DNA from 3 places in the Pantoea phytostimulans genome. Region 2 is predicted to be linked to each of the others. Evidence: predicted binding sites of a transcription regulator. Region 2 holds the regulator's gene; each other region holds the start of a gene.
What was found. The regulator sigma-54, encoded in region 2, starts transcription at its own class of promoters, with help from an activator protein. The targets are predictions, from matches to a motif close to GTTGGCACANNTTTCGCTNT.
Positions count from the first base shown of each region.

Region 1: a site for sigma-54 is predicted at 2,318-2,337, ahead of ACF2G4_RS11360 (circularly permuted type 2 ATP-grasp protein). Genes of this name have one in related genera too.
Region 3: a site for sigma-54 is predicted at 1,680-1,699, ahead of ACF2G4_RS18415 (gamma-glutamyltransferase family protein). Genes of this name have one in related genera too.

Region 1 covers NZ_CP173698.1:2,445,476-2,449,051, reverse strand. The annotation lists gene ACF2G4_RS11375 (YlaC family protein) at 1-165, opposite strand, end outside; gene ACF2G4_RS11370 (endonuclease domain-containing protein) at 1,077-1,427, shown strand; gene ACF2G4_RS11365 (cupin domain-containing protein) at 1,541-2,143, shown strand; gene ACF2G4_RS11360 (circularly permuted type 2 ATP-grasp protein) at 2,375-3,576, shown strand, end outside.
Region 2 covers NZ_CP173698.1:3,525,522-3,529,097, reverse strand. The annotation lists gene lptB (LPS export ABC transporter ATP-binding protein) at 1-658, shown strand, start outside; gene rpoN (RNA polymerase factor sigma-54) at 707-2,140, shown strand; gene hpf (ribosome hibernation promoting factor) at 2,162-2,449, shown strand; gene ptsN (PTS IIA-like nitrogen regulatory protein PtsN) at 2,603-3,082, shown strand; gene rapZ (RNase adapter RapZ) at 3,130-3,576, shown strand, end outside.
Region 3 covers NZ_CP173698.1:3,977,130-3,980,705, reverse strand. The annotation lists gene ACF2G4_RS18425 (transporter substrate-binding domain-containing protein) at 1-552, opposite strand, end outside; gene hpxU (MurR/RpiR family transcriptional regulator HpxU) at 758-1,597, opposite strand; gene ACF2G4_RS18415 (gamma-glutamyltransferase family protein) at 1,739-3,325, shown strand; gene hpxX (oxalurate catabolism protein HpxX) at 3,338-3,523, shown strand; gene ACF2G4_RS18405 (AtzE family amidohydrolase) at 3,520-3,576, shown strand, end outside.

The DNA of each region.
Region 1 (3,576 bases), 1.1 Mb from region 2:
GGTGAAGATTAACGCCACGCACAGGCCGTAGCACAAATACATCACCGCCCAAAGGCCGGGATGCTTTCTCAAAAATGACAAGCTAAAGCGCGGCAAATTGTCGCGGCGTTCTTCGCGGTTAAGCGTGGCAATCTCGTCGATCAGGATTTGTTTAATGTTTTCCATCGTTCACCTCACTTTCATCTGTTGATGATTTAAACAGATAACAGTCAAGGTAAGCAGACACAGATTTGTACGGTTTTTATATAACAGTTTGGTGAGATGGGTAAGGTGCGCGCAGCCGCATGTTGTCACCGAATTCGCAGGTTGCAGCATCGTCCTCTTCCATTTATGGGGAGGACCGAGGTGGGGGACAAACGATCTCCTCTGCGCGCTGCCCCCCATCCCGGCCTTCCCCCGTTTTGACGGGGGAAGGAGACGCTGCCGCATGCCGTCACCGAATTCGCATGTTGCAGCATCTTCCTCCCCCATTTATGGGGGAGGACTGAGGTGGGGGACAAACGACCTCCTCTGCGCGCTGCCCCCCATCCCGGCCTTCCCCCGTTTTGACGGGGGAAGGAGACGCTGCCGCATGCTGTCACCGAATTCGCAGGTTGCAGCATCTTCCTCCCCCATTTATGGGGGAGGACCGAGGTGGGGGACAAACGACCTCGCACTAAAAAGCCGAGGAGGGGGATAAACTATCTCTTCTGCGCGCTGCCCCCCATCCCGGCCTTCCCCCGTTTTGACGGGGGAAGGAGACGCTGCCGCATGTTGTCACCGAATTCGCATGTTGCAGCATCTTCCTCCCCCCTTTATGGGGGAGGATGGAGGTGGAGGACAAACGACCTCCTCTGCGCGCTGCCCCCCATCCCGGCCTTCCCCCGTTTTGACGGGGGAAGGAGACGCTGCCGCATGCCGTCACCGAATTCGCATGTTGCAGCATCTTCCTCCCCCATTTATGAGGGAGGACTGAGGTGGGGGACAAACGACCTCGCCCTCACTCATCAAAATCCTCGAGCCGGCTCCAGAATTCTACTCACCTCACTTTCATCCAATACTGTTCTCACTCATGCTGCGCAAAAAGAGGAACCCCTATGCGCCATGGAATTGAACGCAGCCGTGAATTACGACGAAACGCAACCGATGCCGAACGTTTACTCTGGCGTTATTTGCGCCATAAACAGTGTCTCGGCCAGCGTTTTAGGCGACAACATCTTATCGCCCCTTACATTGTGGACTTCGCCTGCCTTGAACAACATTTGGTGATCGAGCTCGACGGTTCGCAGCATGCCGACGCGCATCGTTACGACACACAATGCACACATTACCTCAGCTATCTCGGCTGGCACGTGCTGCGCTTCTGGAATCATGACGTACTAAAGCAACCAGAAGCAGTGATCACAGCGGTCATAAACGCATTCACCAGGAAGTCACAAAACTGTTAACAACAAATTTGGGTTTAGTTAGTTAATTCAGGTAATTATGTTAATTCTGTCGGGCAGAGCACATTGCGTTACCCCCGGAATTTGCCACACTTAAACAAAAAAGGAGAACCTGTATGACTGCTAAAATTTCCAGTCTGATGTTACTGATGTCCTTCGCTGCGGGTACGTTCTCAGCTGGCGCGTCTGATAATCCTCAGCATCTGATGTTATCGACGCCATCGGGCGGTGTGCCGAACAATCCCTTGCCGCTGATTATCTGGCCGCGCGTGGTGCCGGATGACCAGGAAGACAAAGCTGCGTGGTTTGAAAAAACCTTTGCACAGCATGGTTGGCCACCAGCGTGGCGCTATCCTATTTTTCCCTATACCCATTATCACCCAAACACGCATGAGCTTCTTGGCGTAGCGGAAGGCTGGGCAGAAGTGTTGTTTGGCGGTGACAGCGGCCGCATGGTGACGCTGCGGGCTGGGGATGCGGTATTAATTCCGGCAGGTGTTGGGCATAAACAAATTCATGCCAGCGACGATTTTATCGCCGTCGGCGCCTATCCTGAAGGAATGTCACCCGAAACGCTGCGTGACGAGCCGGACAAACTCCAACATTCGCTGGTACAGATAAAACAGGTACCCATGCCAACCCGCGATCCTTTTACGGGTAAAGCGGGCGCAATGACAGAGATTTGGGCACCTGTAGCCAATCTGACATCGCACCAATAAAGTGCATTTTGAGCCTGATTTCCCCTAGCCCGGTGCTCACAGGCTAAGCAGAGAAAGACGACGCTGCCGCATAACAACGCCAACGTTGCTGATGTCGGTCTCTTTCTCTGCCAGGCGTGAGCGAAACAGCCAGAGAGGTGAACACGGTCACACGCTAAAAACACCTGCCCAAGCCCTGGCACACTTTGTGCAATCTCTGTTTTATCTTCTCTGACAAGCGCCGGGTAATTCATGAAAGATAGCTACCAGATAGCACCACATTTCTATGATGAGATGTTAATGGGCGATGGTCAGTACCGCGCACATTATCAAACTTACTGGAAGTGGTTACAAAACGCGGACAAAGAGGCGATTGCACGCAAGCGCCAGGAAGCGGAACTTTTGTTTCATCGGGTGGGGATTACCTTTAACGTCTATGGCGACGATGGCGGAGCGGAACGTTTAATTCCTTTCGACAGCGTACCGCGCATTATTCCTGCTCAGGAATGGGCGATGCTGGATCGCGGTATTCGCCAGCGCGTTCAGGCGCTCAACGCTTTCCTTCATGACATCTATCATCAGCAGCACATCCTGAAAGCGGGCATCATCCCGGCGGAGCAGGTGATGGTGAACGATCAATATCAGCCCTGCATGCATGGCGTCGATCTGCATCGTGATATCTATGCACACATTGTTGGCGTAGACATGGTGCGTAACAGCGATGGTGAATATTACGTACTGGAAGATAACCTGCGCACGCCTTCCGGCGTTTCCTATATGCTGGAAAACCGCAAGATGATGATGCGGCTCTACCCGGAACTGTTTGCCGAGCAGCACATCGCGCCGGTCGAACGTTATCCTTCACATCTGCTGCAAACCCTGCGTGAAAGCTCGCCAGTCAACGATCCGGTGGTGGTGGTATTGACGCCGGGCCGCTTTAACAGCGCCTATTTTGAACACAGTTTCCTTGCCCAACAGATGGGTGTTGAACTGGTGGAAAGCGCTGACTTGTTCGTTAAAGATGGCGCAGTAATGATGCGAACCACCGCCGGACCCTGCAAAGTGGATGTGATTTATCGGCGGGTTGATGATGCATACCTCGATCCGCTGGCCTTCCGCCCCGACTCAATGCTTGGTGTGCCGGGCTTGTTATCGGTCTATCGTGCTGGCAACGTGGTGCTGGCGAATGCCATTGGTACCGGCGTGGCCGACGATAAATCGATCTACCCTTATGTGCCAGACATGATCCGCTTCTATCTTGATGAAGATCCGATCCTGAATAACGTGCCGACATGGCAATGCCGCAAGCCGAAAGATCTCTCCTATGTGCTGGCGAATCTGCATGAAATGGTGGTGAAAGAGGTGCATGGCGCCGGCGGCTACGGCATGTTGATCGGCCCGGTTGCCAGCCAGCAAGCGCTCAGCGATTTTCGGGCGCGATTACAGGCGCGGCC
Region 2 (3,576 bases):
TCTGCAAGTGAAGTCCGGCGAGATTGTCGGCCTGCTGGGCCCCAATGGTGCGGGCAAGACCACGACTTTTTATATGGTCGTGGGCATTGTGCCGCGCGATGCGGGCCGCATTATCATTGATGATGAAGATATCAGTATCCTGCCGCTGCATGCGCGCGCGCGTCGTGGCATCGGGTATCTTCCTCAGGAAGCGTCCATTTTTCGCCGCCTGAGCGTGTTCGACAATCTCATGGCGGTGTTACAGATCCGTGATGATCTGACTGAAGAGCAACGTCAGGATCGTGCTAACGAGCTGATGGAAGAGTTCCACATCGAACACCTGCGTGACAGCATGGGACAGGCATTGTCTGGGGGTGAACGTCGTCGCGTCGAAATTGCGCGTGCCCTGGCCGCAAATCCAAAATTTATTCTGTTAGATGAACCGTTTGCCGGTGTTGACCCCATCTCAGTTATCGACATCAAAAAGATCATTGAACACTTGCGTGATAGCGGCCTTGGCGTGCTAATCACCGACCACAACGTTCGTGAAACGCTGGCGGTATGTGAACGCGCCTATATCGTGAGCCAAGGTCACTTGATTGCCCACGGCACGCCTACAGAAATTCTTGCAGATGAGCAAGTTAAGCGGGTTTATTTGGGCGAAGAGTTCAGACTCTGATAAGGTGTCGCTAACACTGACGTTTGCTGAGGAAAATCAATCCTGTCTATGAAGCAAGGTTTACAACTCAGGCTCAGCCAACAGCTGGCGATGACACCACAGCTGCAACAGGCCATTCGTCTGCTGCAGCTTTCAACGCTTGAACTTCAGCAAGAGCTACAACTCGCGCTGGAAAGTAATCCGCTGCTTGAACAAACCGATCTGCACGACGAAGTTGATTCCCGCGAATATCAAGAAGCCGAAGCGCTGGATACACGTGAAGCGTTAGAGCAGAAAGATATGCCGGAAGAGCTGCCGCTTGATGCAACCTGGGACGAGATTTATACCGCAGGCACGCCTTCAGGCACCGGAACCGATTATCAAGATGATGAATTGCCTATTTATCAAGGCGAAACAACACAATCATTGCAAGATTATTTGATGTGGCAGGTGGGATTAACACCTTTTACCGATAACGATCGCGCGATTGCGACCTCCATTGTCGATGCCATCGATGATACCGGGTATCTTACCGTTTCGCTTGAAGAGATCCTCGACAGCATCGGCAATGAAGAGCTTGAGCTTGATGAGGTTGAGGCCGTATTAAAACGTATCCAACGTTTTGATCCCATCGGCGTTGGCGCTCGTGACTTGCGTGATTGCTTACTGGTGCAGCTTTCACAATATGCTCCTGATACGCTGATGCTGGCAGAGGCGCGACTGATCGTTAGCAACCACCTCGACTTATTGGCTAATCACGATTTCCGCAGTCTGATGCGCGTAACGCGTTTAAAAGAAGATGTGTTGAAAGAGGCCATGCAGCTGATCCAATCACTGGATCCGCGTCCTGGCCAATCGGTGAATACCGGCGAACCTGAGTATGTGATTCCCGACGTGCTGGTACGTAAAGTCGGCACACGCTGGACAGTGGATCTCAACGCTGACAGCGTGCCACGTTTAAAGATCAACCAGCAATATGCTGCGATGGGGGGTTCATCGCGCAACGACAGCGATAATCAATTTATTCGTAGTAATTTGCAGGAAGCAAAGTGGCTCATTAAAAGCCTGGAAAGCCGCAACGATACGTTGCTAAAAGTGACTCGTTGTATTGTTGAACAACAACACGCTTTTTTTGAACAAGGCGAAGAGTTTATGCGTCCAATGGTATTGGCAGATATTGCGCAAGCCGTTGAAATGCATGAATCGACAATTTCCCGCGTTACCACGCAAAAATATTTACATAGCCCGCGTGGCATCTTTGAATTGAAGTATTTTTTCTCCAGTCACGTGAATACCGAAGGTGGCGGCGAAGCATCGTCTACTGCGATTCGTGCATTGGTCAAAAAATTAATTTCGGCGGAAAATCCTGCCAAGCCCTTGAGCGACAGTAAGCTCACCTCCATGTTATCTGAACAAGGGATCATGGTGGCGCGTCGAACCGTCGCTAAGTACCGCGAGTCTTTATCCATCCCGCCATCGAACCAGCGTAAACAGCTGGTTTGACAGAAATGAGAAGGAAGACCTATGCAGCTGAACCTCACTGGGCAACATGTCGAAATCACCGAACCTCTGCGTGAATTCGTTAACGGTAAGTTTGCCAAACTGGAACACTACTTTGATCGTATCAATCAGGTTTATATTATTCTGAAAGTCGAGAAGGTCAATCAAATTGCCGAGGCGACTTTACACGTCAGCGGTGGCGAACTGCACGCCACGTCGGAAGCGGAAGATATGTATGCGGCTATTGACGGTTTGATTGATAAACTCACCCGTCAACTGACCAAACACAAAGACAAACTGAAAAAACACTAACCTTCACGCTGGTTAAGCGCTTAACGCGCTAGAGCGCACAGGATGGGGCGGATTAACCGCCCCGTTTTGTCATCTAAGCCAGCGCCATCTGACGTCAACATAGCGGTTATATGCGAACGTGAGTGGCTAAGTGAACTCGCAAGTGAAACGATGATGAACAACGATCTGACACTGGAATTGAGCTCCGTACTTTCGCTGGACTGCACCCGCAGTAGCGTACATTGCCAGAGCAAAAAACGGGCGCTGGAAATTATCAGCGAACTGGCCGCCAAGCAGCTCAACCTGCCGCACCAAACGCTTTTCGAAGCAATTCTTACCCGTGAGCGCATGGGAAGCACCGGTATTGGCAATGGAATTGCAATTCCTCACGGCAAGCTGGATGAAGATACATTGCGCGCTGTAGGCGTGTTCATTAGTCTTGAACAGCCCATCGCCTTTGACGCGGTGGATAATCAGCCGGTCGATCTGTTGTTTGCCCTTCTGGTTCCCGCAGATCAATGCAAAACGCACTTGCATACTCTTTCACTGGTGGCGAAAAGACTGGCAGATAAAACCGTCTGTCGTCGCCTGCGAGCGGCGCAAAGTAATGAAGAGCTCTACGCGATTATTACAGAAGGCCAGTCAGAACAGTAAAGCGTCTTTACCGGCCCGGTGCCGGTTTTAAAACGGGAGAGAAGGTCATGGTGCTGATGATCGTTAGCGGTCGGTCAGGCTCAGGAAAATCAGTGGCGTTGCGCGCACTGGAAGACATGGGGTTTTACTGCGTCGATAATCTGCCGGTAGTCTTGCTGCCGGAGTTAGCAAACTCGTTGGCAGAACGCAACATCTCCGCTGCTGTCAGCATTGATGTGCGTAACATGCCAGAATCGCCGGAAATCTTCGAAACCGCTCTGAATAATCTGCCTGATACGTTTTCACCGCAGCTGCTGTTTCTCGACGCTGATCGTAATACGTTGATTCGCCGCTACAGCGATACGCGTCGTTTGCACCCTCTTTCCAGCAAAAACTTGTCGCTGGAAAGTGCCATTGACGAAGAGAGCGATCTGCTGGAGCCGCTACGCTCGCGTGCCGATTTAATTATCGATACGTCAGAAATGTCCGTGCATGAACTGGCTGAAATGCTGCGT
Region 3 (3,576 bases), 450 kb from region 2:
GTATTGAACCTGACCCGAAAGATAAGCTGACAGCGTGGTGTTGTTATCTTCATAACGTTTTACCTGCGCATCTTTTGGCGCGACATCGCTCAACACCATATCTTCAACTGCTCCGCGCGTTACGCCAACAGACTTACCGCTCAGCGCCGCCGCGTCTTTCACCTCTTCACCTTTTGGTCCAAACACGCCCAGGAAGAACGGCGCATAGGCACGCGTAAAGTCGATGACCTTTTCACGCTCAGCGTTTTTACCCATGCTGGAGATCACCAGATCGACTTTATCGGTCTGAAGATAAGGCACGCGGTTAGCGCTGGTGACGGGCACCAACTGCAACTTAAGTTTCATCTGTTTAGCCAGATACTTCGCCATGTCGATGTCATAACCTTGCGGCTGCAAGTCAGTGCCAACCGATCCAAACGGCGGGAAGTCCTGAGGTACCGCAACGCGAAGGACGCCGCGCTTTTGAATATCCTGCAGTTGATCAGCCAGCGCACTGCCTGCTTGTGCCATCAGTAATGCCGCTGTCGCCACTGCCATCAAAACTTTTTTCATTATGCACCCCAGTGAATTAACGTGAAAGATTTACGTGAAACAAAAGATTCTTGATAAAGCAATTTGCAACTAATGTGCCAACCAGCATTATCTGGAGAAACGCGTTATTTATTCGAGGCATTAGGAGATTGACGGCGTAACAATCGCGCTTAAACCGTCAAGAGGAGATGAACCAAAAAGAGGCAAAGCACCAAAATGGTGCCTGTTAGCGGTGCTCCAACTCGTCAAATTGCTGATAAAGATCGGCAATATGGTGAATACGTTGACGCCCATGAGATAACATTTCGTGTAATAACGCATTCGCCAGCAAATTAATCAGGCTCATCGCTGAAGCGTAGCTGTCAAAGGCAGAAACGCTGTCGAGGGGCGCGCAGAGTTGCCAGCGTGCCAGTGAAATCACCGTCTGCGCCTGGGGTTCACACAATGCCAGTTGCGGCACGCCAGCGCTTTGCAACTGCTGCATCAGCGGACGAATAATGCGCGTGCGACGACGAAACGCCATCACCACCACCATGTCATCCGGGGTGATATCCACCAACTCTTCCGCCAGCGTTTGGCCTGGCTGCGGCAGAATATGCACCTGCGGACGCGCCTGCATTAGCTGTTGACGCAGGTGCAAAGCAACCGGATAAGCGTTGCGCATCCCAATGATAAAAATGCGTTTTGCCTGTGCTAACTGCTGAATGACTTCACTGAACTGCTGTGCATCAATGTTGTTAACCCACTGTGTCAGATTCGCCATTTCCTGCTTGTAGTGGCGCGACAACAAGGTGTTGCCCTGCACCGCATCACGGTTGTCGGTAAGCGGCATGCCACTTTGGCGCAGGGTGCGCAATTCATCGCGCATATCTTTGTATTTTTCATAGCCCAAACGTTTAAACAGGCGGCTGACGGTGGCTTTCGACACGCCACTCAGCCGCGCCAGCTCAGCGCTGTTGTAGCTGATGAGATCATCAAAGTGATCAAAGACAAAGTCAGCAATGCGCTGTTCCTGCGGCGAAAGCTGGGGATAGTGGCTTCTGAGCCGTTCATCAAGCTGTTTCATTATTCATCCTGTAACTTTCGTTTCAGATCAAGCTAGCATATTTTGCGCCAGGTTCGCTTCACCGCTTTGTCACCTAGTGAAAACTGGAACAGCTCTTGCTTTAGTTTCTCTACTGTTACCCGAAAGCAAAACGAGAAACGAATGATTCAGAGCAATATGGCCCCGCTGGGCATGGCGGTTACACCGCATCATCTGGCCAGTGAAAGCGCGCTGGCGGTACTGCGCGAAGGCGGCAACGCCATTGAAGCGATGGTGGCGGCAGCCTCTACCATTGCGGTGGTTTATCCGCACATGAATGGCTTAGGCGGTGATGGTTTTTGGTTAGTGATGCCGCCACAAGGCGACCCGATTGCTATTGATGCCAGCGGCTCAGCCGGTTCCCTCGCCCACTTCGATTTCTATCACAATGAACCGCACATTCCCCATCGCGGCCCTAAAGCAGCGCTGACCGTAGCGGGCACCGTCAGCGGCTGGCAGGAAGCGTTAACGCTTTCCGGCGAACTGGGCGGCACGCCGCTTCCGTTGGCACGGCTACTGCGTGATGCCCTTCGGTATGCTGCCGACGGCATTCCAGTGACGGCTTCTCAGGCTGCGGCAACCGAAGCTAAGCGCGCTGAATTGCAGCATCAGCCCGGTTTTGCCGCGACGTTTTTGCCGGATGGCGATGTTCCGCAAGCGGGCAGCCGTTTTACTCAGCCAGCACTGGCGCAAACGCTGAGCCAGTTAGCTGAGGAAGGGCTCGACAGCTTTTATCGCGGCAATTTGTCGCATCATCTGGCGCGTGAACTGTCCGCGCTCGGCATGCCGATTACCCTTGAAGACTTGCAACAACAGCGTGCCCGGCGCTGCACGCCGCTGCATATCGCCCACAGCGAAGGTGATATCTGGAATATGACACCACCGACTCAAGGCATGGTTTCGCTGGCAATTCTTGGCATTACCGATCGGCTGCAGATGGCGAAAGCGGATGAAGCGCAAACCGTGCACCGCATCGTTGAGGCCACTAAAAAAGCCTTTGCGCTGCGCGACAAGCATATTACCGATCCGCGTCACATCACCGAAGATCTGCAAGCGTTGCTCGACAGCGATCACCTCGCCATGCTTGCCAGCCAAATAGAGGATGACCGTGCTGCGCCGTGGGGAACCGGTCGCGGTCCCGGCGATACGGTGTGGATGGGCGTCATGGACAGCAGCGGTCTGGCGGTCTCCTTTATTCAAAGCATCTATCACGAATTTGGTAGCGGCGTGGTGCTGCCAGGCACCGGGATCACCTGGCAAAACCGCGGCGCGGCTTTCAGCCTCGATCCTGAACATTTGCTGGCGCTGGCACCGGGCAAACAACCCTTCCACACCCTTAACCCGGCGGCAGCGCGACTGAAAGATGGCCGCGTGATGGTTTACGGCTCAATGGGCGGCGATGGGCAACCCCAAACGCAGGCCGCAATTTTTACGCGTCACGTGATTCAGGGCATGCCGCTACAGCAAGCGGTGAGCGCGCCGCGCTGGTTGCTGGGCCGCACATGGGGGCAATCTTCTGACTCGCTCAAGCTGGAAGGCCGCTTCTCCATCGAAACGCTGGAACGTTTGCGTCAGTTGGGCCACGACGTTGAGCTGCTGCCAGATTTCAGTGAAGCGGTCGGCCATGCTGGTGCGATTGTGCGACACAACAACGGCATGTTTGAAGGCGCGAGCGATCCGCGCAGCAACGGCAGCGCCGCAGGTTTTTAACCGGAGAGAATGATGAATCAGAACATCGACTGGGCGATCTATATCGCGCAAATGGAACAGATACTGAATGTCGAGCTGGATGAGGCGCGTCGCGCTGAGCTGCTGACGCAGATGACACGTATTGCTGGCATGGCGGCACCGCTGATGGCGTTTCCACTCGACGATCGTCTGGAAGTGGCAGGAGTGTACAAAGCATGAAACTGAGTGAACTCTCGATTCATTCGCTGCATCAGGCGATTCAAAACGGCAAT